2 linked regions of the Rhizobium lentis genome follow. The protein of the gene in region 1 interacts with the protein of each later gene in a pairwise test. Links are inferred from orthologs where the notes say so. Each region holds a gene or a part of one and is shown on either strand. Other genes may lie near its edges.

Region 1 (14,539 bases):
CAATGGCGCACCATTTCCCTGCAAAGCGCGACCTCGGGCTTGCAGTCATCCGCGATCGCGTCGCCGACGCCGTTCGGCAGACATGGATCGAACCGCTTCACAGATGTGTGGATGCGCCGACCGCCATAGACCTGATCTTCGAAACCATCATCGGTGAACTGGCGCAGAAGGACAGCGTCTCCGGCTGCCCGCTCAATAATATGGCGATGGAAGTTTCCCAGCACGACGCGGAGATGCGCGCGCTTGTCAGCGCCGTGTTCAGAGCCTGGCATGAGGCGCTGTCCGCCAAGTTTGAGGCAGATGTGAAAGGAAAACGCGCCGCCGGTTTCAATCCGCAGAGAACCGCAACGCTTCTCATTGCCGCATATTCCGGTGCCATGGCGATGGCAAAGGCACGCCAGGATGCCGGCCCGCTCAACGACTGTCGCGCCGAACTGGCCGAGTTGCTCGCGGAGAAATACCGCCGGCTTTGACCGCCGCGCGTCGAATTCGCCTGAAAAAATCGGGCCCCGCCTAACCCGGTATGGGCAGGGAAAATATGGCGGAGAGGGTGGGATTTGAACCCACGATACCCTTGCAGGTATGCCGCATTTCGAGTGCGGTGCATTCGACCACTCTGCCACCTCTCCGCGGTCTTGGTCGGCGCTTGTTCGGCGCGGGCGTTCTCATAACGAGCCTATGACGGGTTGGCAAGCCGAAAAGTCGATACATTCCATCCTTTTGCCTTGACACCTTTCTGTCACTCGCGTATCCCGCTTGCGCAATAGGAGTGGAGTAGTCCGCCCCTTGCCCGCCTCGCGCTCGCGCGGGGTTTCACCGGCAGACCAGAGTTCCGGGCTAGTTCCCTGAAATCCCTGCTTAACTTCGACTGATAAAAAGACGGCCACCTGCTCGAATGGCGGGGAGCGCCGGAACGAACATGAAAGGATAAAAAATGTTCGCAGTCATCAAGACCGGCGGTAAGCAGTACCGTGTGGCAGCCAACGACGTGCTGACCATCGAGAAGCTTGAAGCATCCGCTGGCGACTCCATTGAATTCACCGAAGTCCTCGTGATCGGCGAAGGCGCCGACGCAGCGATCGGTGCGCCCTTCGTAGCCGGCGCCTCCGTCAAGGCGGAAGTCGTCGACCAGACCCGCGGCAAGAAGGTCATCGCCTTCAAGAAGCGCCGTCGTCAGAATTCGAAGCGTTCGCGCGGCCATCGCCAGCATCACACGGTCGTCCGTATCACGGACATCGTGGCTGCCAAGTAAGATCAACGGGTTTCAGGTTTAAAGGAGAACTCCAATGGCACACAAAAAAGCTGGCGGTTCCTCGCGCAACGGTCGCGATTCCGAATCCAAGCGCCTTGGCGTGAAGAAGTTCGGCGGCGAAGCCGTCATCGCAGGCAACATCATCGTGCGTCAGCGCGGTACGCAGTGGCATCCCGGTTCCAACGTCGGCCTCGGCAAGGATCACACGATCTTTGCACTTACCGCCGGCAATGTGGACTACCGTACGAAGGCCAACGGTCGCGTCTACGTGTCTGTCATGCCGAAAGCGGAAGCAGCGGAATAAGCCGGTAGCGCTCAAAAACAGCCGGCGTCTCATCGACCCGGCTGGCCGTACCAGGTTCAGTCCAGAAAACAGGGGAGATGGGGCGCCATCTCCCCTTTTTCTTTGTCCAAACAGGAGGACTGAACATGCAAGGCGAATTGATAAGGGTCGACCAATCACGGTCACCCCGGGAAGACCAGCGGTCTCCCAAGGAACGGCTGAGGCCGGAGCGGTTAAGGACCGATTGCCCTGTCTTGTTATCGGAAAGGCTCGTCATGCGCGCGCCCCACGAAGAAGACATCGACGCCCTTGCCCATCTCGCCAACAACGCCAAAGTCGCCACCATGGTATCGCGTATGCCGCACCCCTATACCGCCAATGATGCCGCCGACTTTGTTTGGCGTACGCGAAATGGCGAGATTGGTAAGTGCGTCTATGCCATCACCAAGGCCGAAAACGGCGCCTTCATGGGGTGCTGCGGTGTGGAACCGCATGCCGACGGCAAGACCGTCGAGATCGGTTACTGGCTGGGTGAGCCCTATTGGAACCAGGGCTATATGACCGAGGCCTGCCATGCGCTGGTCGATATGGTGTTCAGAACCCGCCAGGACGTCGACCAGATCGACGCCCGCTGCCGGGTGATGAACGTCGCCTCGCGGCGCGTCATCCAGAAGTGCGGCTTCCAGTTCCAGGGATCGGGGCTCGCCGCCTCGCTGGCGCTCGGCAGCAACGTCCCGGTCGAGTGGTACAGGCTCGACCGCAAGACCTGGATGTCGCTGAGAAGCTGGGGGAACATCGCATGAGCACGACGGCACTGCAAAGGCCGCACACCAAGCCGATGATGCCCGGCCCCGCGCCGGTCATTTCGACCGCTCGGCTGACGCTCCGCCCCCACCGGCTGAGCGATGCACCCGCCATCGCGGAATCGCTTTCCGATTTCGCGGTGACGCGCATGCTATCCCGGGTGCCCGCGCCCTTCGACCGGCAGGATGCGCTGGACTGGCTGATGCCGGTCACGTCAGGCACCCTGCCGGACTGGTCGCTCGCGATCACCGGCAAGGACGATGTCCATATCGGCACCGTCTCGATCGAGCTGCGCCACGGCCGCTGGCACCTCGGCTACTGGCTGAACCGCTACTACTGGCGGCGCGGCTATATGAGCGAGGCGGTGGCGGCGATCATCGAGCGCTTCTCGCGCCGCATGCCGGAGACGCCGATCGATTCCGGCGTCTTCGCCGACAACCCGGCCTCGCTGCGGCTGCAGGAGAAGCTCGGTTTTCGCATGACCGGTTGCGGCGAAATCTATTGTTTCGCCCGCAACACCATGGTGTCGCACATCGAAACCGTGCTGCAGCCGGGCATGCTGCAGCCGCGCAAGGTTGCGTAAGCGAGCATGATGCCGAAAAGTGTGAGCGGTTTTCGGACAACATCATGCTCTCATAGAAGTCGAAAAGGAGATGCCGCCCGACCGGCGGCGTCTCCATCAATCCTCGATCTCGACCCACAGGGGAAAATGATCGGAGCCGACGGATTGCGTATCGATCCGGGCGGATTTCAACCGGCCCTCCAGGCCGCAACTGACGAAGCAATAGTCGAGATGCATGCGTTTGCCGTGATCTTCGGGATCCATCCAGCTGTAGCTCTCCGGCCCGTAAGCCTTGAGCGCCGCAAAGGTGTCGATCGGCGTGCCGATCCTCGCAACCCGGCCGTAATATCCGCCGCCTGCACCGGCGAGCGCGCAATATTCCGGCGATTCCGGCTCCATGTTGAAATCGCCCATGATGATATAATCCTCGGGCAGCGGCGGCTCCGGCAGGTCAAGCTCGCCACCACCCGTCAGCGATCCGCCCTCCTGGATGAAGGCATTGATATGGGCGTTCAAGAATTGCAGCTGGCGGATGCGTTCGTCGGCGGACACATGGTCGAGATGGACGGAGTAGACGCGGATCGCTCCACCGGGGGCGGCGATCAGCGCCTCGGTTGCGCCGCGCTGCAGGTTGATCTTGCCGATCGTCCGGCTGCGCGGCAAAAGCAGCGTCCGGGTCGAGATAATAGGCCAGCGCGACAGCACCATATTGCCGAATTGAAAGCGCGTGCCGCGCGCCGGCTGGAACCCGCCTTCATCGGCCTCGGCATGCATGTCGCAAGCCGGCCCATACACCCAGAAATGGTCGGGAAAGAAGGCTGCAATCTCCGCCACCATGTCGGCAAAACCATTGCGCCGGAAGCCTCGGGTCACCTCCTGCAGTGCGATGACATCGGCGCCGTCGAGGCTTCGGGCAATCCGCGCCAGATCGTATCTGCCGTCGAGACCGAAGCCGTACTGTATGTTATAGCTCACAAAATTCACGATAATCTTTGACCTCCGTCGGAACCGCCTATATCGAATGGGCCGAGACGGGCCGTCCAACTGCCACCGGATACTGGAAGTAAAATGAAATTTCTCGACGAAGCAAAGGTCTATATCAAGTCCGGAGATGGCGGCGCGGGCAGCGTTTCCTTCCGGCGCGAGAAATTCATCGAGTTCGGCGGCCCCGATGGCGGTGACGGCGGACGCGGCGGCGATGTCTGGGTCGAAACCGTCAACGGTCTCAATACGCTGATCGATTTCCGCTACCAGCAGCATTTCAAGGCGACGATCGGCACCCACGGCATGGGCAGGAACCGCACCGGCGCCAACGGCAGCGATGTGACGCTCAAGGTTCCTGTCGGCACCCAGATCTTCGAGGAAGATCGGGAAACGCTGATTTGCGATCTCACCGTCGAAGGCCAGCGTTACTGCCTCGCCCGTGGCGGCAATGGCGGCTTCGGCAATGCCCATTTCAAGACCTCGACCAATCAGGCGCCGGATTGGGCCAACCCCGGCCTGCCCGGCGAGGAAAAAACCATCTGGCTGCGGCTGAAGCTGATTGCCGATGCCGGCCTCGTCGGCCTGCCCAATGCCGGCAAATCGACCTTCCTTGCATCGGTCACCCGCGCCCGGCCGAAGATCGCCAACTACCCCTTCACCACGTTGCATCCCAATCTCGGCGTTGCCACGGTTGACGAGCGCGAATTCATCCTGGCCGACATTCCGGGCCTGATCGAAGGCGCCCACGAAGGGGTCGGTATCGGCGACCGTTTCCTCGGCCATGTTGAGCGCACCCGCGTGCTGCTCCATCTCGTTTCCGCCCAGGAGGAAAAGGTTGGCAAGGCGTATAAGACGGTCAAGCACGAGCTGGAAGCCTATGGCAACGACCTGACCGACAAGCCAGAAATCGTGGCGCTGTCGCAGATCGACGTGCTCGACGAGGCCGAACTCAAGAAGAAGACGAAGGAACTGGCCAAGGCCTGCGGCAAGACGCCGTTCCAGATCTCGGCTGTGACCGGCAAGGGCATGACCGAGGTCCTGCGCGCGCTGCGCGACGTTATCGTCGAGGAGAATGCCGAGGAAAAGCCGGCCAAGGCGCCGAAGCTCAGACATCGCGACATGCTCGCCGCCGACGGCGCAAAGGGCGAGGACGAGGCCGATGACCAGCCGTAAGCCGCTCGGCCGTTACCGCCGCATCGTTATCAAGATCGGTTCCGCCCTGCTGGTCGACCGCAAGGCCGGGCTGAGGAAGGCCTGGCTCGACGCCATGTGCTCCGATATATCAGGCCTGAAGGCCAAGGGCATCGACGTGCTCGTCGTCTCCTCGGGCGCGATCGCGCTCGGTCGCTCGGTGCTCGACCTGCCGTCAGGCGCGCTGAAGCTCGAGGAAAGCCAGGCCGCCGCCGCCGTCGGCCAGATCGCCTTGGCGCGCGCCTGGTCGGAAAGCTTGTCGCGCGACGAGATCGTCGCCGGCCAGATCCTGCTGACGCTTGGGGATACCGAGGAACGCCGCCGCTATCTCAATGCGCGCGCCACCATCAATCAGCTTCTGAAAATCGGCGCCGTGCCGATTATCAACGAGAACGATACGGTCGCGACCAGCGAAATCCGCTATGGCGACAACGACCGCCTCGCCGCCCGCGTCGCAACGATGACCGGCGCGGACCTGCTCATCCTTCTCTCCGATATCGACGGGCTCTATACCGCGCCGCCGCATCTCGACCCGAATGCGGCCTTCCTGGAGACGATTGCCGCAATCACCCCCGAAATCGAGGCGATGGCCGGAGGGGCGGCTTCCGAGCTGTCGCGCGGCGGCATGCGCACCAAGATCGACGCCGGCAAGATCGCCACGACATCGGGCTGCGCCATGATCATCGCCTCCGGCAAGACCGAAAGCCCTCTGTCGGCGATCGAAAACGGCGCGCGCTCCTCCTGGTTCGCCCCTTCGGGCACGCCCGTCACCGCTCGCAAGACCTGGATTGCCGGGCAGCTGCAGCCGGCCGGCGAATTGCATGTCGATGACGGTGCCGTGGCGGCACTCGGCGCCGGCAAGAGCCTGCTTCCCGCCGGCGTTCGCAAGGTTTCCGGGCTCTTCAGCCGCGGCGACACTGTGGCGATCATCGGCCCGGAAGGCCGCGAGATCGCACGCGGTCTTGCGAGCTACGATGCCGAGGATGCCCGCCGCATCGCCGGCCGCAAATCGGCGGAGATCGAGGCCATTCTCGGTTATGCCGGGCGCGCCGCCATGGTCCATCGCGACGACATGGTGATGACCGCCCAGTTCAGACCGAAATCGGAAAGGCAGAAGAAGGACGCGAGCTATGCTTGAGACCGTTGCGGCAAGCCCTGATATTGACGTGCTGATGAACGACATCGGCCGCAAGGCGAAGGCTGCCGCGCGACCGCTGGGTTTTGCCTCTACCGAGGCGAAGAACAAAGCCTTGCATGCCATGGCCGATGCAATCCTGGCGAACAAGGCGGATATTCTTGCGGAAAACGCCAAAGATCTCAAAGATATAGAAGGCAGCGAAACGCTCGCCTCCTTCGTTGATCGGCTGACGCTGAATGACAAGCGCATTGCCGAAATGGCCGAGGGAATCCGCGCCATTGCCGCCCTTGCCGATCCGGTCGGCGAAATCATCGCTGCCTGGGACCGGCCGAACGGCCTGAAGATCGAGCGGGTCCGCACGCCGCTCGGCGTCATCGGCGTCATCTTCGAAAGCCGGCCGAACGTCACGGCCGATGCCGGCGCGCTCTGCCTCAAGGCGGGCAATGCGGTCATCCTGCGCTGCGGCTCGGATTCGCGCCGTTCATCGCAAGCTATTCATGCCTGCATGGTTCAGGGCCTGAAGGTCGCCAGGCTTCCAGAGCATGCTATCCAACTCGTTCCGGTGACCGACCGGGCTGCCGTCGGCGCCATGCTGCGCGGCCTCGACGGCGCGATCGACGTCATCGTTCCGCGCGGCGGCAAAAGCCTGGTTGCCCGCGTGCAGACCGAGGCCCGGGTGCCGGTCTTTGCCCATCTCGAAGGCCTTTGCCATATCTATGTCGATGCCTCGGCCGATATCGAAATGGCGAAGCAGATCGTCGTCAACGCCAAGATGCGCCGTACCGGCATCTGCGGCGCGGCCGAAACGCTGCTCGTCGACAGTGCGGCGATCGGCACGCATCTGAAGCCGCTGCTCGAGGTTCTGACGGAGGCCGGCTGCGAGATCCGCGCGTCGGCAGACGTGCTGAAGATCGCGCCCGGCCTGAAACCGGCGACTGAGGAGGACTGGTCCACCGAATATCTCGACGCGATCATCTCGGTCGCCGTCGTCGACGGCATATCGGGCGCCATTGGCCATATCCAGAAATATTCGTCAAACCACACCGAGGCCGTCATCGCCGAAGACGCGCAAGTCGTCGAGCGCTTCTTCACCGAGGTTGATTCGGCGATTCTGCTGCATAACGCCTCGACGCAATTTGCCGATGGCGGCGAGTTCGGCATGGGCGCGGAGATCGGCATTGCCACCGGCAAGATGCATGCCCGCGGCCCGGTCGGCGTCGAGCAGCTCACCTCCTTCAAATACCGGGTGCGCGGTGCCGGACAAACCCGACCTTGACGTGACGACGGAAAACCTGGACCGACGCTATCTCCGCATGCCGCACGCCGAGCGCGGCATGATCGTCGGCCTGTTCGGCGGCTCGTTCAATCCGCCGCATCAGGGCCACGCGCTCGTCGCCGAGATCGCCATCAAGCGGCTCGGCCTCGACCAGCTCTGGTGGATGGTGACCCCGGGCAATCCGCTGAAAAGCCGCAATTTTCTCGCTCCGCTTGCCGAGCGCATAGCCGAGAGCGAACGGATCGCCGCCGATCCGCGCATCAAGGTCACCGCCTTCGAACAGGCGCTCGGCGTCAGCTACACCGCCAATACGCTCGCCAGGGTCAAAGCCCGCAATCCGCATGTGCATTTCATCTGGATCATGGGCGCCGACAGCCTGCAGACCTTTCACAAATGGCAGAAATGGCAGGAGATCGCCCGCACCTTCCCGATCGCGGTGATCGACCGGCCGGGCGCCACACTCTCATTCCTCTCCTCGAAATTGACGAGAACCTTCGACTTCGCCCGCATCGACGAAGACGACGCCCGCGTTCTCTGGAAGAAGCCGGCCCCGGCCTGGACTTTCATCCACGGGCCGCGCTCCGGCCTGAGTTCGACGGCCATCCGCAACGCCTCGCGGCCGGGCAGCGCCGATAGCTGACTTTTGAGGAAATCCCAGAAACGAGAAAGCCCGACGGGGGAGGATCCGTCGGGCTTATAAACTCGATCGACAACTGGGAGGAGGAGTGTTGCCGATCCTGTCGAACGGCTTTGGGAGGAGGAGAAAGCCGTTTCGATGAGGACGTTTTATCACATTCCGCAGGAAGGTGAATATCGTTTTGTGCATCGCAGCAATGCGTTGAATGCATCTCTGTTCAGGAGCAAGCTTCCGGCAATGCTGTTTTTATTGGCACAAATCAATCGGCTTGGTTCTGCCGACGGATGTTCTTACGATTTGGCGGGGTCCCGCTCGGATATTTCCTGCCGTCAATCTCACATTGCGTTCCAAGCCATGCGCTCCAGGAACGGTGAGTTAGTCAGTCGGCCCGACCTCGTGGTTATATTTTTCTGGATACATCCCCCTAGCCAAGCCCTGCTCATCGTTATATTCGTCGGAATATTTCGAGGGGAGCAAATCATGCAGAACCGCCGCCAATGGATCAAATTCGCGACCGCCGCGATCACGGCCCTCTGGCTTGGCACGACAGCGCTGCCAACGCCGGCCGCCGCAGCGGAAAAGCTCACCGTCTTTGCGGCGGCGAGCCTCAAGGATGCGCTCGATGCCGCCAATGCCGCCTGGGCTAAGGAAAGCGGCAAGCAAACCGTCGCCTCCTATGCGGCGAGCGGGGCGCTTGCCAAACAGATCGAAAACGCAGCACCCGCCGATATCTTCATCTCGGCCGACAGCGACTGGATGGATTACGTTGCCAAGAAGAACCTGATCAAGGCGGACACTCGTTCGGACCTGCTTGGAAACCGCATCGTGCTCGTTGCCGAAAGGGATAAGGCCAAGCCTGTCGAGATCGAGCCGGGTTTCGACCTCGCCGGTTTGCTTGGCGACCGCAGGCTTGCCATGGGTGAACCGAAATCGGTTCCGGCCGGCAAATACGGCATGGCGGCGCTCGAAAAGCTCGGCGTCTGGACATCGGTCGAATCGAAGGTAGCCGGCGCCGAAAGCGTGCGCGCCGCCCTCGCCTTCGTCTCGCGCGGCGAAGCGCCCTATGGCATCGTCTACCAGACGGATGCGGCGGCTGATAAGGGTGTTGCCGTAGTCGGCACTTTTCCCGCCGATTCCCATCCGCCGATCATCTATCCGATCGCGATCCTGGCTTCGAGCAAGAACCCGGATGCGAGCGCCTATCTCGACTTCCTGAAATCCGACAAGGCAGCCGCCTTCTTCACGGCGCAGGGCTTCACGATTCTGAAATAGTCGGCCCGTTAGTGTTTTGTCATGCTCGGGCTTGTGAGTCCTAAGCATCGACACAGATCGATTGCTCGGGGGTCCGTGGGATCGCCCTCACCCTCGCGGGGCGAGGGGACATGTCAAACGCCGCGCTGAGATTGAGGAAGACGGTGCGGCATATCCCTTCGCCCCGTTTACGCGGGTCCGAAGGACGGGTCGAGACACGTGGCTCGACCCGGTCGGTGCCGGCCAGGCGGATGAGGGGCAGGCATCGGGTGACGCCGGATTTCCAGGGAGACCGCGCATTTGGACATATTCGGCTTGAGCGATGAGGAATGGACGGCGATCCTGCTCAGCTTGCGCGTCTCGATTGTCGCCATGCTGGCGAGCCTGCCCCTCGGCATCCTCGTTGCCCTGCTGCTCGCCCGCGGCCGTTTCTGGGGCAAATCGGTGTTGAACGGCCTCGTTCACCTGCCGCTGATTCTGCCCCCCGTCGTCACCGGCTTCCTTCTTCTCATCCTCTTCGGCCGCCGTGGCCCGATCGGCAGCCTGCTCGACCAGCATTTCGGCATCGTCTTCTCCTTCCGCTGGACGGGCGCAGCACTCGCCTGCGCCGTCATGGCGTTTCCCTTGATGGTGCGCAGCATCCGCCTGTCGATCGAGGCAGTCGACCGCAAGCTGGAAGAGGCGGCCGGAACCCTCGGTGCCGGTCCTGTCTTGGTTTTCCTGACAGTCACCCTGCCGCTGACGCTGCCCGGCATCATCGCCGGCATGATCCTTTCCTTCGCCAAGGCAATGGGCGAATTCGGCGCGACAATCACCTTCGTCTCCAACATTCCCGGCGAGACCCAGACGCTGCCCGCCGCGATCTATACCTTCACCCAGGTGCCGGGCGGCGATGCCGGCGCGCTGCGGCTGACGCTGGTCGCCATCGTCATTTCCATGGCCGCCCTGCTTGCCTCAGAGTTCCTTGCACGTCTCGCAGGCCGGAGGATCGATCCGGAATGACGCTGATCGTCGAGGCAAAACAGAGGCTCGGCGCGTTTTCGCTCGATGCCGCCTTCACCTCCGAGCGCGGGGTCACCGCGCTGTTCGGCCGTTCGGGCTCCGGCAAGACCTCGATGATCCGCATCATCGCCGGCCTTGCACGGCCTGATGAAGGACGCGTTGTGCTTGACGGCGAGTCCTTGACCGACACGGCCAGGGGCATCTTCGTTCCGAAACACCGCCGGCGTTTCGGCTACGTCTTCCAGGAGGCGCGGTTGTTTCCGCATTTGAGCGTCCGCGCCAATCTTTCCTATGGCCGCTGGTTCGCGCCGAAGACGGCACACGGTGATAGCTTCGACCGTATCGTCGATCTTCTTGGCATCGAGACACTGCTCGCGCGCAGCCCCTCGACTCTTTCCGGCGGCGAGAAACAGCGCGTCGCGATCGGCCGCGCCCTTCTCTCCTCGCCCCGGCTGCTGCTGATGGACGAACCGCTCGCTGCCCTGGACGAAGCGCGCAAGGCCGAAATCCTGCCCTATCTCGAGCGGTTGCGCGATGAGACCCAAATCCCGATCGTCTATGTCAGCCATGCGATCGCCGAGGTGGCGCGGCTGGCAAACCAGGTCGTCGTCATGCACGACGGCAAGGTGGAGGCGACGGGTCCCGCCATCGACATATTGAGCCGTCCCTCTGCGGCCTCTGACCGGAAAGAGGCGGGCGCGCTGCTGGAAGGCACCGTCGAAAGCTACGATGCGCGCCATCGCCTGTCGATTGTCGCCCTGAAATCCAGCCGGCTGCATATTCCCAGCACCGTCCTGGCACCCGGCAGACCTGTCCGCATCCGCATTCCGTCCCGCGACGTCATGCTGGCGACCGCAAGGCCCGAGGGCCTGAGCGCACTGAATATTCTTGAAGGCAGAATCGCAGGCATGTCGCCGGACGAAGACGGAACGGTCGAAATCCGCCTCGATTGCGGCGGCGATGCCGTTCTCGCGCGCATCACCGCGCTCTCCTGCGAGCGCCTCGATCTTCAGCCTGGCAAAATCGTCTTCGCCATCATCAAGACGGTCGCCCTGGAAGCCTGATCAACTGCGCTCGCCCGGCTGCAGGTTGCGCTTGCCTTCGAGCCAGGCGAGATCCTCGGCAAGGCTCTCCCGCATCGTTTTTTCCATCCGGCGGAAGCGCTCGAGCAGTTCCTCGCCGAATGGCGTCAGCGCCGCGCCGCCGCCCTTTTGCCCGCCGCGCTGCGATTCCACCACCTGTTCTGAGAACATCCGGTTCATCTCGCTGACGAGCAGCCATGCCCGCCGATAAGACATGTCCATCGCCCGCCCCGCCGCCGAAATCGACCCGGTCTCGCGGATATGCTCCAGCAGCTCCATCTTGCCGTGGCCGAGGCGATCCTCCTGCGGAAAGGTGATTCGCAGGATGGGAATGATTAAATTTGCAGCCGAATCGGTCATCGAAGCCAGAGAGCGTGAAATTTGCCGCACTTTACGCTGCGGCATGGAAACTGTACACCGCCCGGAAGAAGCGGCTCTGGCGGCAATATTCGTCAATTCTAACGCAAGATCGGATTTTCGCTTGTTCCGTACGTTAGCGCGTCTTGAAACATTAATGGTTTGATGCCTATCTTAACCATGATCCGGTCATCATCGGATCTCGTGTTGTGCATGGTTTGTCATTCCAGGAAAGGGAAAAAACTGACAACAGTACACGCCAAGGGAAAAACGCTCGCCGTTGTCCCGAAGAGTGCGGAACGTGGCGCCGATGCCGCTGCCCGCGCCTTAGAAGCCGTCCTCGCCAGCCTCGAGGACTCCAAAGCTGAAGATATCGTCACTATCGACATTGCCGGAAAATCGGCGCTTGGAGACTACATGATCGTCGTCTCCGGCCGTTCCAACAGGCACGTCCTGGCGATCTCGGATCACCTGCTTACCGATCTCAAGGACGAGGGCCTCGGTACGGCCCGCGTCGAAGGTCAGGAAGGCGGCGACTGGATCCTGATCGACACCGGGGACATTATCGTGCATGTGTTCCGTCCCGAAATCCGCGAGTTCTACAACATCGAAAAGATGTGGGCGGCTCCGGATATGGACGAAGAGACACGGCACTGACAGGCGAACCGGCATCGTCCGGCGCCTGAGACGCGGCATGTAACTGGCCGGGAATACGAGAAGCCGGCCGTGGTGTTTTGTACGCCTGAAATGCCGTCATGAGCAGGAGCGGGGAATGCGAATTGGCCTTTTTGCGGTGGGACGGCTGAAGTCCGGCCCCGAGAAGGATCTTGTGGCCCGTTACCTCGATCGTTTTGCCAAGGCCGGCCCCGCGGTCGGCTTTGAATTCACCCGTGTTGCCGAAGTTGGCGAAAGCCGCGCCTCCAATGCGGAGACCCGCAAACGCGAGGAAGCGGCGGCGCTTCTGAAGTCGCTTGCCGATGGCGGCATTCTCATCCTTCTCGACGAGCGCGGCAAGGCGCTCGACAGCGAAGCCTTCGCAAACCTGCTCGGCAGCTATCGCGACCAGGGCAAACGCGAGCTGACGATTGCGATCGGCGGAGCCGATGGGCTCGATCCCGCCCTTTACGACCGCGCCGACGCCACGCTCTGCCTCGGCAAAATGACCTGGCCGCACCAACTCGTGCGCACGCTGATCGCCGAGCAGCTCTACCGCGCCGTCACCATCTTGTCCGGCCATCCCTATCACCGTGTCTGACCGGTCCGGTTCGTCCCGTGCCTTGGCTATGCGTCGCATTATCACGCAGCCGTGTTTTGCTCGGGCAGCCATGCTCCTGCAAACTCTGGCAAAGCGTGCCAAATCAGCTTAGTCTCCGCGCGATTTGAGAGAGTGCCCGCACACGCATGACGACGATTCCAACCAGGCGACACCGCATGATTCTGCCGGCACTTGCGGCCGTCTTTGGTGTCGCGGCCATCCTCGTCTCGTCAAGCCCGTTCTCAGTTCGAGCCCAGGACGCCGCTCCCGAAGCGACCCCGCCTTCAAACCCGCCGGCGGCCGAGCCGCCGCCTCCCGATCCGGCCGCCGCGCTCGCCGCCAAACGGGATCAGACCCGCGCCGAGCTCGAAACCCTGTCGAAGACAATCAGTCTCTCCTCGGACAAGGTGAGCGAACTCCAGCAAAGCATCGCCAGCCTGGAAAAGAGCACGCAAAGCATTCGCCAGGCGCTGATCGATTCCGCAGCCCGCCGCAAGGAGCTGGAAAGGAGGATCCTCGAGAGCGAGAAGAAGCTCGCCGATCTCGGCGTCAAGGAGGATGGCATCCGCCGCTCCCTCCACGAGCGCCGCGGCCTTCTGGCAGAGGTGCTGGCCGCACTCCAGCGCATGGGCCGCAACCCGCCGCCGGCTTTGCTCGTGACACCCGACGATGCGCTCGCCTCCGTGCGCAGTGCCATCCTGCTCGGTGCCGTCGTGCCCGGCATCCGCAAGGAAACCGACAAGCTCGCCGCCGATCTCGCAAGCCTTGCCGCGTTGCAGACGGCAAGCGCCGCCGAAAAGGCCCGGCTTACGGCGACGATGAGTGACGGCATCGAGGAAGAGCGGCGCATGGACCTGCTGCTTGTCGAAAACGACAAGCTCAGCCGCAGCAACGCCGCCGAACTGGAGGCCGAAAAGAAGCGCTCGGAGGAACTGGCGGGCAAGGCGACCAGCCTCGAAGGCCTCGTCGCCTCGATGGAATCCGAGATCGCTTCCGTGCGCGAAGCGGCCGCCGCCGCCCGCCAGGCGGAGGAGAACCGCAAGCTCTTGACGGACGAGCAGCGGGCTCAGGCGAAGGCGCTGGCCGACAGCGGCGTGCCCGATAAAAACCGCATTGCGCCCGCATATCCCTTCGGAGAATTGAGGGCGAAATTGGAACTGCCCGTGGCAGGTGATATCCTGCGCCAGTTCGGCGATGCCGATGGCACCGGACACGAGGCCATGGGCGTGACGGTCGCCACCAACCCGGAGACGGTGGTGACCGCGCCGGCAGATGGGCTGGTGGTTTTCGCCGGTGCTTTCCGCAGTTACGGCCAGATGATCATTCTCGACGCGGGCGACGGATATCATCTGGTTCTCTCGGGAATGGACACGATCAACACCCGTCAGGGAAAATTCGTTTTCTCCGGCGAGCCGCTCGCCGTGATGGGCGCGAAAAGAGTGGCAAGCGCGACTGCATTGGCGCT
Region 2 (14,451 bases), on another replicon or contig:
CGGGAAGGTCTACATGCCGAAAACGGCGGAACGGGCGCTGACCAACTATTTCACCCCAGGCAACCTGACGGCGCTCAGGGAGCTTGCCCTGCGCAAAACCGCCCAACGCGTCGACGACCAGCTGCTCACCCATATGCAGGCGCATGCCATTTCCGGCCCCTGGGCGGCGGGTGAAAGGGTGCTCGTTTCGGTCGACCATCACCCGCGCTCGGCTTCGCTGGTGCGATATGCCTCGCGCATGGCCTCGCGGCTGCGTGCGCCCTGGGCCGCCGTCTACATCGAAACCAACCGCTCCATCAGCCTGACCGAAGCCGAGCGCGACACGGTCGCCGCGACGCTGCGCCTTGCCGAACAGCTGGGCGGCGAGGCGATCACCATTCCCGGCCGCGAAGTGGCCGAGGAACTGGTTCGCCATGCGACCGCCAACAACGTCACCCATATCGTCATCGGCGCTCCGAAAAAGCCGACATGGCGCGACTGGTGGAGCCATTCGATCACCGACGAGCTGATCCGCAAGACCGGCGAAATCAGCGTCCACGTCATTTCGGGCAACGAGAAGGATGGCACGATCGCCCGCGGCGTCAGGGCCGCCCCGACCGCGCCACCGCTGGATTTAAGAGCCTATCTGCTGGCGACCGTCTACGTGGCCATTGCGCTCGCGGTCAGCGTCGTGCTCGACCAGGTGCTCGACGTGCGCAACCTCGCTCTTGTCTTCCTGATGGCGGTGCTGACCTCCGCAGTCATCCATGGCCTGCGGCCGGCGCTTTACAGCTGCATTCTCGGCGCGCTGTCGTTCAACTTCTTCTTCCTGCCGCCGCGCTACACGCTGACGATCAGCGACCCTGAAAGCGTGCTGGCCCTGTTCTTTTTCCTAGGCGTCGCCATCATCGCCAGCAACCTTACCGCAACCGTGCAGCGCCAAGCCGCAGCCGCCCGGCAGCGGGCGCGCACGACGGAGGATCTCTATCTCTTCTCGAAGAAGCTCGCGGGTACCGGCACGCTCGACGACGTGCTCTGGGCGACCGCCTTCCAGCTCGCCTCGATGTTGAAGGTCCGCGTCGTGCTGCTGCTGCCGGAAGAGGGCAGTATCGCCGTCAAGGCCGGCTATCCGCCCGACGATACGCTCGACGAGGCCGATATCGCCGCGGCGCGCTGGGCATGGGAGCACAATCACGCCGCCGGCCGCGGCGCCGATACCCTGCCCGGCGCCAAGCGCCTCTACGTGCCGCTTCGAACCGGACGCACCGCCGTCGGCGTGATCGGCCTCGATAGCGACCGCCGCGACGGGCCGCTGCTGACGCCGGAGCAGCAGCGCCTGCTCGATGCGCTGGCGGACCAGGCGGCCCTGGCGATCGAACGGGTCCAGCTTGTCGCCGATGTCGACCGGGCACGGCTTGCGGCCGAGGCCGACCGGCTGCGTTCTGCCCTGCTCACCTCGATCTCGCATGATCTGAAGACGCCGCTGGCCGCCATCCTCGGCGCCGCCGGCACGCTGCGCGATTATTTTGCCTCGATGCCGGAGGAGGACCGCAACGACCTGCTCTCCACCGTCGTCGACGAGTCCGAGCGGCTCAACCGCTTCATCGCCAACCTGCTCGACATGACCAAGATAGAATCCGGTGCAATGGAGCCGAACTCCGCTCTGCACTATGCAGGCGATATCGTCGGCAGCGCACTGGCCCGCGCCACAAAGATCCTCGAGCGCCACAAGACCGAGATGAGCATCCCCGCCGACCTGCCGATGGTGCGGGTGGATCCCGTCCTGTTCGAGCAGGTCATCTTCAATCTGCTCGACAATGCCGCGAAATACGCGCCCGAAGGATCGGTTATCCACATCGAGGGCTGGGCGGACGCCGACAACGTCGTCGTGCAGGTTTCGGACGAAGGGCCGGGCATCCCGCCGGCCGATCTCACCCGGGTCTTCGACACCTTCTACCGCGTGCGCAAGGGCGATCAGGTACGCGCCGGCACCGGCCTCGGCCTGTCCATCTGCCGCGGCTTCATCGAGGCGATGGGCGGCACGATCGCCGCCGGCAACCGCAGAGGCCGCACGGGCGCCGTCTTCACCATCCGCCTGCCGATACCCAATGACATTCCCAAACTGGATGAACTCAAATGACCGGTTCAGCCGTCAAAATCCTCGTCGTCGACGACGAGCCTCCAATCCGCAAGCTGCTGCGCGTCGGCCTGACCGCGCAGGGCTACGAGGTGCAGGAGGCGCCGAATGCTAGCGCCGCCCGCCAATCGGTTGCCGACGATATGCCCGATCTCATCGTGCTCGACCTCGGCCTGCCCGACAAACCGGGCCACGACCTCTTGCAGGAGTGGCGCGACGAAGGGCTGTCCATGCCCGTCGTCATCCTGTCCAGCCGCACCGACGAGGCCGGCATCGTCAGGGCGCTGGAAAGCGGCGCCGACGATTACGTCACCAAGCCTTTCGGCATCAACGAGCTCGGCGCCCGCATCCGCGTGGCGCTGCGCCACCGCCTTCAACAGCAGGGAGAAAAGGCGATCTTCCAGACCGGCGGACTGTCGATCGATCTGGTCAAGCGCATCGTCCGGGTAGACGACAAGGAAGTAAAACTGTCGCCGAAAGAATACGACATCCTGCGCGTGCTCGCCCAGCACGCCGGCAAGGTGCTGACACACCAGTTTCTTTTGAAGCAGATATGGGGTCCGGCGGCGGACGTGCAGTATCTGCGCGTCTATGTCAGGCAACTCAGGCAAAAGGTCGAGCAAAGCCCCGACCAGCCGCACTATATCACCACCGAGACCGGCGTCGGCTACCGGCTCAGGGAACCGGACTGACATCCTCCTCTCCCTCCCGCTGCCCGAACAGTATCGAGAATGACATGAACCTTCCCAACATCATCCGGCCGGAACACACCTTCATCGGCGTGTCGATGTCGACAAAATGGCGCGCGCTGCAGACCATAGCGGACAAGGCCGGCAAGGCCTTCTCCGTCGACGGCCAGGCCATCCTGAAGGCACTCGAAGCGCGTGAGAGGCTCGGCTCCACGGGAATCGGCAATGGTATCGCCATCCCGCATGCGGCGATCGACGCCATGAGCAGCCCGCGCGGCCTTCTCATCCGCTTCGCGCAGCCGCTGGATTTCGAGGCGATCGACGATATTGCGACCGACATCGCCGTTGTGCTGCTTTTCGGGGAGAACAATCGCGGCGAATATCTGAACGTGCTTGCTGCCATCGCCCGGCAACTGCAATCGGACGGCGTGCTCGCCGCCATGCGCAAGGCAAGGACGGTCGACGAATTCTATTCCGATTTCATCGCCGATTCGCGGGCATGAAAAAGGCGCGGCCCGGAGGCCGCGCCCTCATTCTTGTCAGGCAGCCTTAGAAATCGCGCTGGAAGCGCAGGAAGCCGAAGACTTCGTCGTCGCCTTCGTCCTCATCATGATATTGCACGCTGAGCTTCGAACGCAGGTCTTCAACGATCTGGTAGTCGATCGTGACGCCCGTCGTGTAGGCGCTGCCGCCGGTGAAGCCGTTGCCGTCAGCCTCGAGAGCAATGTTTTCGAAATACTGGAAGCCGGGAGTGATCTTCCACTTGTCGTTGATCTTCAAGGCGTATTCGGCGGCGATCGTCCACTCGGACTCTTCATAGTAGTAGTTGGCGCCGCTTGCCCAGATGCCGGCGATGCCGAGCGTGCCCGGTCCGATATCGGCATAGACGATGCCACGGACAGCGACTTCGCTGGTGTCGACATCATAACCGGCAAGCAGGTAAGCGCTGATGGCGCCGGCCTTGTAGGAGACCTGACCTGCGACACCGAAGTTGTTCGGGCCTTCGCCCGGCTTGGTGGCATAGTCTTCCTCCAGCTCGTCGATCGAGAGGCCGGCCGCGAACGCGCCGTTCTCGTACTGATAGCGGATCGAGTTGTGGGTCGTCTCGTTGCTGGCGAGGGTATCGGTCTCGCCGCTCATGTCGTCATCCCACCAGCTGTAGAGCTTACCGACGCGGAAACCGGCGATGTCGAGATAGCCTTCGTCCAGCAGAGCTTCCTGATCGGAGGCGTTGTCGGCATTGTAACGCAGCGTCAGGACGCCGGTGAGCGTGCCGTACTCGGTGTCGTTCTTGGCCTGGAAGGTGACCTGGCCACGCGTCCAGAAGTTTACGTCGGAATCGCCGGAGATATCGTCACCGAAGCGCACTTCGGTACGGATGTAACCGCCGATGGAAAGGCATGTTTCCGTTCCCGGAATATAAAAATACCCCGTGCCGTAGGCGTCGCAAACGCGAACATATTCCACGGGCTCGGGTTCCGCCGCCACGATGGCGTCGGCTGCGCGTGCTCCGGAGGCCGCGGCAAGGGCGGCAACGGAGGCAAAAAGGATAGTTCTGATATTCATTTTGAATGGCCCTAACAGGTTTGGAATGCGAGGCGCATTTCAAGGATGCCCCCACGTAGCGGTCGGCAAATACAACCGCACCGTCGCCATATAGGAATCGGCAAGTGTCATCGCGGCAAAATCTGGGCAAAAATCAGCATCGCTCGCGTCTGATGTGAAGGAACTGTGGCCGAAAAAACACGCTTCTGCGGCAGGCGGCGGCGCAAGTGCGATTGGCCGCGGCCAACTCCGGCACATCCATTTCAAGAACCGCGCTTATATGGAATGGCATTCTATCGACCCGGCCGGAACAGGAAGAACCTTCGTTTCATTATACGACTGACTTGATAGAGTTAAGAAGACAACAGGAGGGTTCCTATGCAGACACAACGGCTCACCCGGCTTCTTGCGGCGGCGGTCATGGCAGGCAGCTTCGCGATGGGAAGCATTGCCCCGGCATTCGCAGATCAGACGCTTCTTAACGTTTCCTATGATCCGACCCGAGAATTGTACAAGGATTTCAACGCCGCTTTTGCCGCCAAGTGGCAGAAGGACAACGGTGAAGCGGTGACGATCAAGGCCTCTCATGGCGGTTCGGGCGCTCAGGCGCGCTCCGTCATCGACGGCCTCGACGCCGATGTCGTCACGCTGGCGCTCGAAGGCGATATCGATGCCATTGCCAAGGCGACCGGCAAGATCCCGGCCGACTGGAAGAGCAAGCTGCCGAACAATTCGACGCCCTACACCTCGACGATCGTGTTTCTCGTGCGTAAGGGCAATCCAAAGGGCATCAAGGACTGGGGCGATCTGGTCAAGGACGACGTCCAGGTCATCACGCCCAACCCGAAGACCTCGGGCGGCGCCCGCTGGAACTTCCTGGCCGCCTGGGCATGGGCAAAGCAGGCGAATGGCGGCGATGACGCCAAGGCGCAGGACTTCGTCGCCAGGCTGCTACAGCACGTTCCGGTTCTCGATACCGGTGCGCGCGGCGCCACCACCACCTTCGTCCAGCGCGGCCTCGGCGACGTGCTGCTCGCCTGGGAAAACGAAGCCTATCTTTCGCTTGAGGAACTAGGCCCCGACCAGTTCGAGATCGTGACGCCGACCTTCTCCATCCGGGCCGACCCGCCGGTCGCCGTCGTCGATGGCAATGTCGACAAGAAGGGCACGCGCAAGGTCGCCGAAGCCTATCTCAATTATCTCTATTCCGATGAAGGCCAGAAGATCGCCGCCAAGCATTATTACCGGCCGATTAAGCCTGAAGCCGCCGACCCGGCCGACATCGCCCGCTTCCCGAAGCTGACGCTGGCCACCATCGAGGACTTCGGCGGCTGGAAAGAAGCGCAGCCGAAATTCTTCGGCGATGGCGGCGTATTTGACCAAATCTACAAGCCGGCCCAATAATAGATTTCATGAAAGCACATAGCCCCACGCGGTGGCGGTTCAGGCGGCCGAGCGTCATTCCGGGTTTCGGAATGGCGCTCGGCCTTACCTTGACCTGGCTCACCCTTCTGATTCTCATTCCGCTCTCCGGCCTTGCCTTCCGGTCGAGCGCGCTCGGCTGGGAGAAATTCTGGTCGATCGCGCTCGATCCGCGCACGTTGAACGCGCTGCGCATCAGCTTCGGCAGCGCCTTCGTCGCCGCTGTCGTCAATGCCGTTTTCGGCATCATCCTCGCCTGGGTGCTGGTGCGCTACCGCTTTCCCGGCAAACGCGTCATCGACGCAATGGTCGATCTGCCCTTCGCGCTGCCGACCGCCGTTGCCGGCATCGCACTGACGACGCTCTACGCGCCGAACGGCTGGATCGGCCAATTCCTGACGCCGCTCGGCATCAAGATCGCCTTTACACCGGCGGGCATCGTCGTGGCGCTGATCTTCGTCGGGCTGCCCTTCGTGGTGCGCACCGTGCAGCCGGTCATGGAGGAAATCGACAAGGAAGTGGAGGAGGCGGCGGCAACGCTCGGCGCCAACCGCCTGCAGACGATATTCCGCGTGCTGCTGCCGGGATTGGCGCCGGCAGTGCTCACCGGCTTTGCGCTCGCATTCGCCCGCGGCGTCGGCGAATACGGCTCGGTCATCTTCATCGCCGGCAATCTGCCGTTCAAATCGGAGATCGCGCCGCTGCTGATCATCATCAAACTCGAAGAGTATAATTATGCGGCGGCGACCGGCATCGCAGCGATCATGCTGGTGATTTCGTTCGCCATGCTGCTGGTCATCAACCTTATTCAAAGCTGGAGCAGGCGGAGGTACGGCTATGGCGCTTGATGCAACCGTTCAACCCGCGAAGGTGCGTTCAGTGACGACGGAACACCGGATCGCGCGCTACAGCCTGATCCTCCTTTCGCTCGTCTTTCTGCTGCTGATCCTGCTGCTGCCGCTTGCCGCCGTCTTCGTCGAGGCCTTCCGCAAAGGCGCTGGACCCTTCCTCGAGGCTCTTGGCGATGCCGAGACCTTTTCGGCGATCCGCCTGACGCTGATCGTCGCCGGCATAAGCGTGCCGCTCAACCTTATCTTCGGGGTCGCCGCCGCCTGGGCGATCGCCAAGTTCGAGTTCAAGGGCAAGGCGTTCCTGACGACGCTGATCGACCTGCCCTTCTCGGTCTCGCCCGTCATTTCGGGCCTGGTCTTCGTGCTGTTGTTCGGCGCCAATGCCTCGCTCGGCCAGTGGTTCAGCGCTCACGACATCAAGATCCTATTCGCCGTACCGGGATTGGTGCTTGCGACCATGTTCGTTACCTTCCCCTTCGTCGCCCGCGAACTGATCCCGCTGATGCAGGAACAGGGCACGGCCGATGAGGAGGCAGCGCTTTCGCTCGGCGCCAGCGGCTGGCAGACGTTCTGGTACGTGACGCTGCCGAACATCAAATGGGGCCTGCTCTACGGCGTGCTGCTCTGCAACGCCCGCGCCATGGGCGAGTTCGGCGCCGTCTCGGTGGTGTCGGGCCACATCCGCGGCCAGACGAACACCATGCCGCTACAGGTGGAAATTCTCTACAATGAATATAATTTCACCGGCGCTTTTGCGGTCGCCACGCTTTTGGCCTTGCTCGCGCTCGTGACTCTTGTTTTGAAGACGCTGCTGGAAATGCGCTATAGCGCGGAGATCTCCGCCAGCCGGCGGCACTGAAGGAATTGGAATGGAAGTACGCGTTCAAAACATCCGCAAGGAATTCGATCGTTTTCCGGCGTTGCACGATGTCTCGCTCGACATCCGATCCGGCGAGCTGATCGCCCTGCTCGGTCCCTCCGGTTCAGGCAAAACGACATTGCTGCGCCTGATCGCCGGTCTCGAGAGCCCGACGGAGGGGCAGATCTTTTTCGGCGACGAAGATGCCTCGAAAAAGACCGTGCAGCAGCGCAATATCGGCTTCGTCTTCCAGCATTATGCGCTCTTCCGCTATATGACGGTGCTCGATAACGTCTCCTTCGGCTTGAAGGTCAGAAACGGTGCGCGGCGGCCGCCTAAGGCCGATATCCGCCAGCGGGCACTGGAACTGCTCGAACTCGTGCAGCTTGCCGGCCTTGAGAAACGTTATCCGGCTCAGCTTTCCGGCGGCCAGCGCCAGCGCGTGGCGCTCGCCCGCGCCATGGCCGTCGAGCCCAACGTGCTGCTGCTCGACGAACCTTTCGGCGCTCTCGATGCCCAGGTGCGCAAGGACCTGCGCAAATGGCTGCGCGAGATCCATGACCGCACCGGCCACACCACAGTCTTCGTCACCCATGACCAGGACGAGGCGCTGGAGCTTGCCGACCGCGTCGTCGTGATGAGCCAGGGCGCGATCGAACAGGTCGGCACCCCGGATGAGGTCTATGACAATCCGAATTCTCCCTTCGTTTTCGGCTTCATCGGCCAGTCGAACTGCCTGCAGGTCGAAATCACCGATGGCGACATCCGCTTCGACGGCCGCTCGCTCGGCCTGAACGCCGAGGGCGAGCCGGACGGCGCCGCTCAGCTCTATTTCCGCCCGCATGACGTCAGACTCTGCGAATCAGCGGAAAACTGCATTACCGGCCAGCGGGTTTCTAGCCGCCGCGTGGCCGGCACCCGCCATATCGAGCTCGATATCGGCAACGACCGTCCGCACATCGAAATCGAACTCCCGCCGAGTGAAGCCGACAGGCTCGACCGTCACCGCGTCGCGTTCAAACCGACGCGCTGGAAGCTGTTCCGCGACTGATGTCGAGCAGCACGCGGCTTTTCCAATGCGCACATGGCGCCGTAACTGTTTGAGTAGTTAAATAATTCCTTAAGTCTCGGGGATTATGCAGCGGGCGGTCGCAGGGATCACGGCCGGAATCGCTTTCAGCGATAGTCGCTTCGGCTTTTTGTGATCTTAGGTTGTTTGTATTTCAGTCATATGACGAGTAAAAGATTGTGCGCGTTAATCATAAAGGGCTGGACTAATCCCATAGGAGGCACCTGGCGTTGAGGGCGGAGATTTCCTTTGGAAAATCCCTGATCGGGATTTTATTCGTAGGACTGGCGGCTGTAGGCTGCACCACAACACCGAAGCCGGCGACGGCGCCGGCAAAGACCAAGACAACACAGGCTCAACCGAAAGTCACTTTTAATTATACCGCTAAGGATCGCGACTGCTTGAAGCGCGCGATGTATTTCGAATCGCAGCATTCCGACGAGGACGGTTACATGGCCGTCGGAACCGTCGTCATGAACAGGCTCACATCAGGCGCCTATCCTCCATCGATCTGCGGCGTCGTCGCTCAGGAGAAGCAGTTTGCGCCCGGCGTCATGACGCGCGAAGTCAAGCCGCAGGCCGAACCGGAGCTTGCCACCGCGGCCGATGCGATCCTGCTAAAGGGCGCACGCCATCCAGCGGTGAAGGATGCGATGTTCTTCCACACCGACGGGCTGAAATTCCCCTACAACAACATGCATTATGTGACGGTTGCCGGCGGCAACGCCTTCTACGAGAAGCGCGATTCCAACGGCATGCTTCAAACGCCGCCGCCGCTGCCTTCCTATGAGGTGGCGATGAATTATGTGCCGGGCGAAAGCATGCTGCCGCCGCAATTCGAGGCGCTGATCCCCTCGGCCGTTCCCGTTCCGCTGCCGGCGCCCGACCCCATGGCCACGGCAAGCACGGCACCGATGCAGATCACGGCGCCAGTGACGGCGCCTGAACCTTCGATCGAGCCTGAGCCGGGAATTCGGATCGCGATCCCCACCCCCCGCCCCGCCTATGACAGCGTCATGCTGCGTGGAGGCATGCCAATGACGGGCGGCTGAACCAGCCGTTCCCAAGAACGCTTAGAGCAATTCCAGCAAAAGTGTGTAACGGTTTTGCGTCCGGAATTGCGTGAAAACAAAGAGATAAAGCATTTCCGTGATTCGAAGAAAAACGGAAATGCTCTAGAGGCAAGCGCCTCTAAGCCCGTTCCTCCCAAACCTTCGCCAGTTCCACGATCGTTGCAACCGCTCTTTCCATGTCCTGCCGGCTCACCCATTCGAGCGGCGAGTGGAAGGCATGGCCGCCGGCGAAGATGTTCGGGCATGGCAGCCCCATGAAGGAGAGGCGCGAGCCGTCCGTGCCGCCGCGAATGCTGCCGCGCACCGGCGTCATTCCGGCCCGGCGCACCGCTTCGATGGCATTGTCGACGATCTCCGGATGACGGTCGAGCACCAGCTTCATGTTGCGATACTGTTCCTTCACCTGGAAATGGTAGGTCGAGCCGGGATAGGCAGCCAGTACCTCCTTGACGATGGCTTCCAGCATCGCCTCTTTCTCCGCCAGCCCCTTGTCGGTGAAGTCGCGGATGATGAAGCTCAGCGCCGCTTTCTCCATCGAGCCGGTCACCCCGACCGGATGGATGAAACCTTCCCTGCCCTCGGTGGTCTCGGGTGCAATCTCCTTCGGCAGACGATCGATGATGGCGCCGGCGATCTTGATGGCGTTTTCCATGCGGTCTTTGGCGAAACCGGGATGGATCGCCACGCCCGATATGCTGATTTCGACGCCATCGGCCGAAAAGGTCTCGTCCTCGATATGGCCTGATGTCTCGCCATCCATCGTATAGGCGAAGTCGGCACCGAGCTTCTTCAGGTCGACCTTGTTGACCCCGCGCCCGACCTCCTCGTCGGGCGTGAACAGGATCTTGATCGTCCCGTGCCGGATATCGGGATTGCCGACGAGAATCGCCGCCGCCGTCATGATTTCCGCCAGCCCCGCCTTATCGTCGGCGCCGAGCAAGGTGGTGCCGTCGGTCGTGACGATGTCGTTGCCGATCTGATTCATCAGTTCGGGATGCTCGGAAACACGAATCACTCGGCTCGGATCGCCGGAAAGCCGGATATCACCACCAGCATAATTCCTGATGACCTCAGGCTTGACGTCGGTGCCGCTGAAATCGGGCGCCGTGTCCATATGCGAACAGAAACAGATGACCGGCACCGTCTTGTCGCTATTGGCCGGAATGGTCGCATAGACATAGCCGTGCTCGTCGAGATGGGCGTCCGCAAGGCCGATCTTCAGCAGTTCGTCGACCAGCAGCCGGCCGAGATCCTTCTGCTTGCCGGTGGTCGGCTGCGTCGACGAGGACGGATCGGATTGCGTGTCGATAACGACATAACGGAGAAAGCGGTCGAGAACGGTGTCGGTCATATCAATCCAGTCCAGTGAGATCCCCCGAGGATATAGCCCTCCCGGGTGATGCGGCAAAAGATTTCTCCGGTCGGCGAATACGCCGGCAGCTCCATCGACGGAGCACAGGATAGTCTGGTTCGCTCAAAGGCGGGTCAGGATATCGCTGCGGTCTTGAACAAGCGCTCGCCATTTCCAATATTTTTTCGGGATCAAGCTGGCATCGAAAGGAGGAAAAAAATGCCGCTGAACGATGTGCTCTGGACTCGTCCAGTGACGGTCCGGCTGCAGTGCGGCCTGGAACGAACTTTTACCGGCGTCTATGATGCCTTGGATTTCTTGGAAAATGAATGGCCACTCGGCCACGGGGAGCGCCACAGGCGCGCCGTCAAAACCTGTCGCGGCGCCCTCAACCGGGTTATTGCGCCGCTGATTGCACGGGAGGCTTTCATGGCTGCGTGCGTCGAGGCCGGCATGCCGGCAGTCGTGGCTCCCTGGCAGATGCAGGCCGCCAGCCGTCCGGTGCGACCCAGGCGTGCCGCTGCACTCCGCTAAGGGCGGAGCCCCCGGAGGTGGCGTTACGAACTTCGAGACATGCGCGGCCCCGGCGGGAGCCGCGCCGGCACGATAGCCGGGTTAGCGAATGGATTTGAAAGCAGCGCAATTCTTGAGCAAAGAGTTGAGGTTGCTCCCGCGCAGCGAAATGGCCGCCTCGCTCCGCCTGATATCGGCTCCAGCTCTCAGGTGCCATGAAGCGTTAGGCGGTCGAAGTATCACACATGTTTCCGGTCGGGGTCTGTTCTGTTACAAAATGTGGCTTAGCAGTGCTTAGATACGCGATCATACGATGGCGCGGGGACAGGTCGTTGCTGTCCTTGACAACCAAAATCATGATTGCCGCCGGCATCGATGGAATTTATGGCCATGCCCCTTCCCTTTCAGGAATATGGCAGGTCGCCCGGCGTTGGAACAACGATGTGCGCAATTTCGTTGTGGAGCGAATGTCCGGGAACAGCCATGGCCAGCGACAAGCTATCGAGCTACCGATCGAAACGCGATTTCCAGAAGACCGCTGAGCCCAGCGGTGAACGGCGCATCAAAAAGAGCAACCGCCGCCGCTTTGTGATTCAGAAGCACGATGCGACACGTCTGCATTACGACCTGCGGCTCGAGCTAGACGGCGTGTTCAAGAGCTGGGCTGTCACCAAAGGTCCATCGCTCGATCCGCACGACAAGCGCCTGGCCGTCGAGGTCGAGGATCATCCGCTCGATTATGGCGACTTCGAAGGCACGATTCCGAAAGGCCAATATGGCGGCGGCACGGTCATGTTGTGGGATCGCGGCTATTGGGAGCCGGAGGGAAAGAAGAGCCCTGAACAGGCGCTTGCCAAGGGCGACTTCAAGTTCACCCTCGAAGGCGAGCGCCTGCACGGCAGCTTCGTGCTTGTGCGCATGCGCAACGATCGCGAGCGCAGCAAGCGCACCAATTGGCTGTTGATCAAGCATCACGACGAGTTCTCGGTGGAGGAGAACGGTGCTTCCATCCTGGAAGAGAACGTCACCTCGGTGGCTTCAGGACGCAGCATGGAAGAGATCGCAGCCGGCAAGGGGCGTAAACCGAAGCCCTTCATGGTGGAGGGCGGCAAGGTGCAGGCGGATGCCGTCTGGGACAGCAACCACGGACTGGCCGCAGAGGAGCGGCAGTCGGAGGCGAAAGGCGGAAAGCGCGCCGGCGCCGCAACGGCGGTTTATCTTCCGGGCTTCATCGCGCCGCAGCTCTGCCAGAAGCTGGAGCGGCCGCCCGGCGGGGACGGTTGGATCCACGAGATCAAGTTCGATGGATATCGCATTCAGATGCGGGTGATCGACGGCGAGGCGACGCTGAAAACCAGAAAAGGTCTCGACTGGACGGCCAAGTACCCCGAGATCGCCGGGGCGGCGTCCGCGCTTCCAGACTGCATAATCGATGGTGAGATATGCGCTCTCGATGAGCACGGCGCGCCCGACTTCGCCGCGCTTCAGGCGGCGCTGTCGGAAGGCAAGACCGGCGACCTCGTCTACTTCGCCTTCGATCTGCTCTATGACGGCGGCGAGGATTTCCGCCTCAAGCCCCTCACGGAGCGAAAGATGCGATTGCAGGAACTCCTCACGGAGGCCGGCAATGACCCTCGCATCCGCTACGTCGAGCATTTTACAGGCGGCGGCGACGCCGTGCTCAGGTCGGCATGCAAGCTATCGCTGGAAGGCATCGTGTCGAAAAAGGCCGATGCCGCCTATCAGTCCGGGCGAACGGAAAGCTGGGCGAAATCGAAATGCCGTGCGGGGCACGAGGTGGTCATCGGCGCCTATGCCAAGACCAACGGCAAGTTTCGTTCGCTTCTCGTCGGCGTCTTCAGCGAGGATCATTTCGTCTATGTCGGCCGTGTCGGAACCGGATATGGCGCCAGGAAGGTTGAAACGCTGCTTCCGAAGCTGAAGGCGCTGGAGACGGCGAAGTCGCCGTTCACCGGTATCGGCGCTCCGAAGAAGCAGGCTGAGGTGGTCTGGGTGAAGCCGGAGCTTGTCGCCGAGATCGAATTCGAGGGCTGGACCGCCGATGGCCTCGTCCGGCAGGCGGCCTTTAAAGGCTTGCGCGAGGACAAGGCTGCCAGGGAAGTCGAGGCGGAGCGACCGCTAAGATCCTCGAGAACCGAAGTTGTAGAGCCGACCCCGAGGGCCATACAAACACCAGCGCGCCGCAGGGGCCAGAAGGCCGATGTCATGGGTGTGCTCATTTCAAACCCGGACAAGCCATTGTGGCCGGACGTCAACGGTGGTGATCCGGTAACAAAGGAAGAATTGGCCCGCTATTACGAGGCGGTCGGCGACTGGATGATCGAGCACCTCAAGGGCAGGCCCTGCTCCATCATCCGTGCTCCGGATGGAGTTGGTGGCGAGCAGTTCTTCCAGCGTCATGCGATGCCGGGGCAATCCAAACTGCTCGAATTGATCAAGGTATTTGGCGACAAGAAGCCATATCTGCAGATTGATCGCATCGAAGGACTTGCTGCGGTTGCCCAGATCGCGGCTGTCGAGCTCCACCCGTGGAACTGTGAACCCGGGCAGCCGGAAGTGCCTGGCCGCCTGGTATTCGATCTTGATCCCGGTCCCGACGTCCCATTTTCCACGGTCGTTGCCGCTGCCCGCGAAATGCGCGATCGGCTGGAAGACCTCGGATTGACCAGCTTCTGCAAGACGACGGGCGGCAAGGGCTTGCATGTCGTAACCCCGCTTGCTGTCAACAAACGAAAACCGTTGTCATGGCCCGAAGCAAAGGCCTTCGCGCACGACGTCTGCCAGCAGATGGCCCGAAACAACCCCGATCTCTATCTGATCAAAATGACCAAGAGCCTGCGGGGCGGTCGCATTTTCCTTGATTACCTGCGCAACGATCGCATGGCGACGGCGGTCGCTCCGCTCTCCCCCCGAGCCCGCCCGGGCGCCACGGTGTCTATGCC

The links.
Region 2: the proteins of J0663_RS08370 (region 1) and J0663_RS27720 interact in binary tests that used the Escherichia coli proteins (3 or more experiments, as listed by UniProt). The link is inferred for Rhizobium lentis from one-to-one orthologs.

What each region holds. Positions count from the first base shown.
Region 1 is NZ_CP071454.1:1,742,171-1,756,709, forward strand. What follows is about bases 5,349-8,348. They hold J0663_RS08370 (glutamate-5-semialdehyde dehydrogenase), read left to right. Parts: upstream 5,349-6,206; coding sequence 6,207-7,490; downstream 7,491-8,348. Other genes in these bases: proB (glutamate 5-kinase), read left to right, coding at 5,349-6,214; J0663_RS08375 (nicotinate-nucleotide adenylyltransferase), read left to right, coding at 7,528-8,130. In the rest of the region: J0663_RS08325 (TetR/AcrR family transcriptional regulator), read left to right, coding at 1-473; rplU (50S ribosomal protein L21), read left to right, coding at 935-1,252; rpmA (50S ribosomal protein L27), read left to right, coding at 1,287-1,556; J0663_RS08345 (GNAT family N-acetyltransferase), read left to right, coding at 1,682-2,338; J0663_RS08350 (GNAT family N-acetyltransferase), read left to right, coding at 2,335-2,922; J0663_RS08355 (endonuclease/exonuclease/phosphatase family protein), read right to left, coding at 3,019-3,885; GTPase ObgE, read left to right, coding at 3,970-5,058; more of proB, read left to right, coding at 5,045-5,348; modA (molybdate ABC transporter substrate-binding protein), read left to right, coding at 8,608-9,399; modB (molybdate ABC transporter permease subunit), read left to right, coding at 9,679-10,380; modC (molybdenum ABC transporter ATP-binding protein), read left to right, coding at 10,377-11,444; J0663_RS08395 (winged helix-turn-helix domain-containing protein), read right to left, coding at 11,445-11,822; rsfS (ribosome silencing factor), read left to right, coding at 12,033-12,476; 23S rRNA (pseudouridine(1915)-N(3))-methyltransferase RlmH, read left to right, coding at 12,592-13,074; J0663_RS08410 (murein hydrolase activator EnvC family protein), read left to right, coding at 13,251-14,539. UniProt on the Escherichia coli protein: Catalyzes the NADPH-dependent reduction of L-glutamate 5-phosphate into L-glutamate 5-semialdehyde and phosphate. The product spontaneously undergoes cyclization to form 1-pyrroline-5-carboxylate.
Region 2 is NZ_CP071456.1:286,281-300,731, forward strand. Bases 6,601-9,512 are described here. They hold J0663_RS27720 (sulfate/molybdate ABC transporter ATP-binding protein), read left to right. Parts: upstream 6,601-7,492; coding sequence 7,493-8,533; downstream 8,534-9,512. Other genes in these bases: cysT (sulfate ABC transporter permease subunit CysT), read left to right, coding at 6,601-6,620; cysW (sulfate ABC transporter permease subunit CysW), read left to right, coding at 6,610-7,482; J0663_RS27725 (cell wall hydrolase), read left to right, coding at 8,782-9,512. In the rest of the region: J0663_RS27685 (sensor histidine kinase), read left to right, coding at 1-2,119; J0663_RS27690 (response regulator transcription factor), read left to right, coding at 2,116-2,808; J0663_RS27695 (PTS sugar transporter subunit IIA), read left to right, coding at 2,853-3,308; J0663_RS27700 (porin), read right to left, coding at 3,355-4,371; J0663_RS27705 (sulfate ABC transporter substrate-binding protein), read left to right, coding at 4,729-5,754; more of cysT, read left to right, coding at 5,763-6,600; more of J0663_RS27725, read left to right, coding at 9,513-9,603; pepT (peptidase T), read right to left, coding at 9,743-10,975; J0663_RS27735 (DUF982 domain-containing protein), read left to right, coding at 11,195-11,509; ligD (DNA ligase D), read left to right, coding at 11,972-14,451. UniProt on the Escherichia coli protein: Part of the ABC transporter complex CysAWTP involved in sulfate/thiosulfate import. Responsible for energy coupling to the transport system.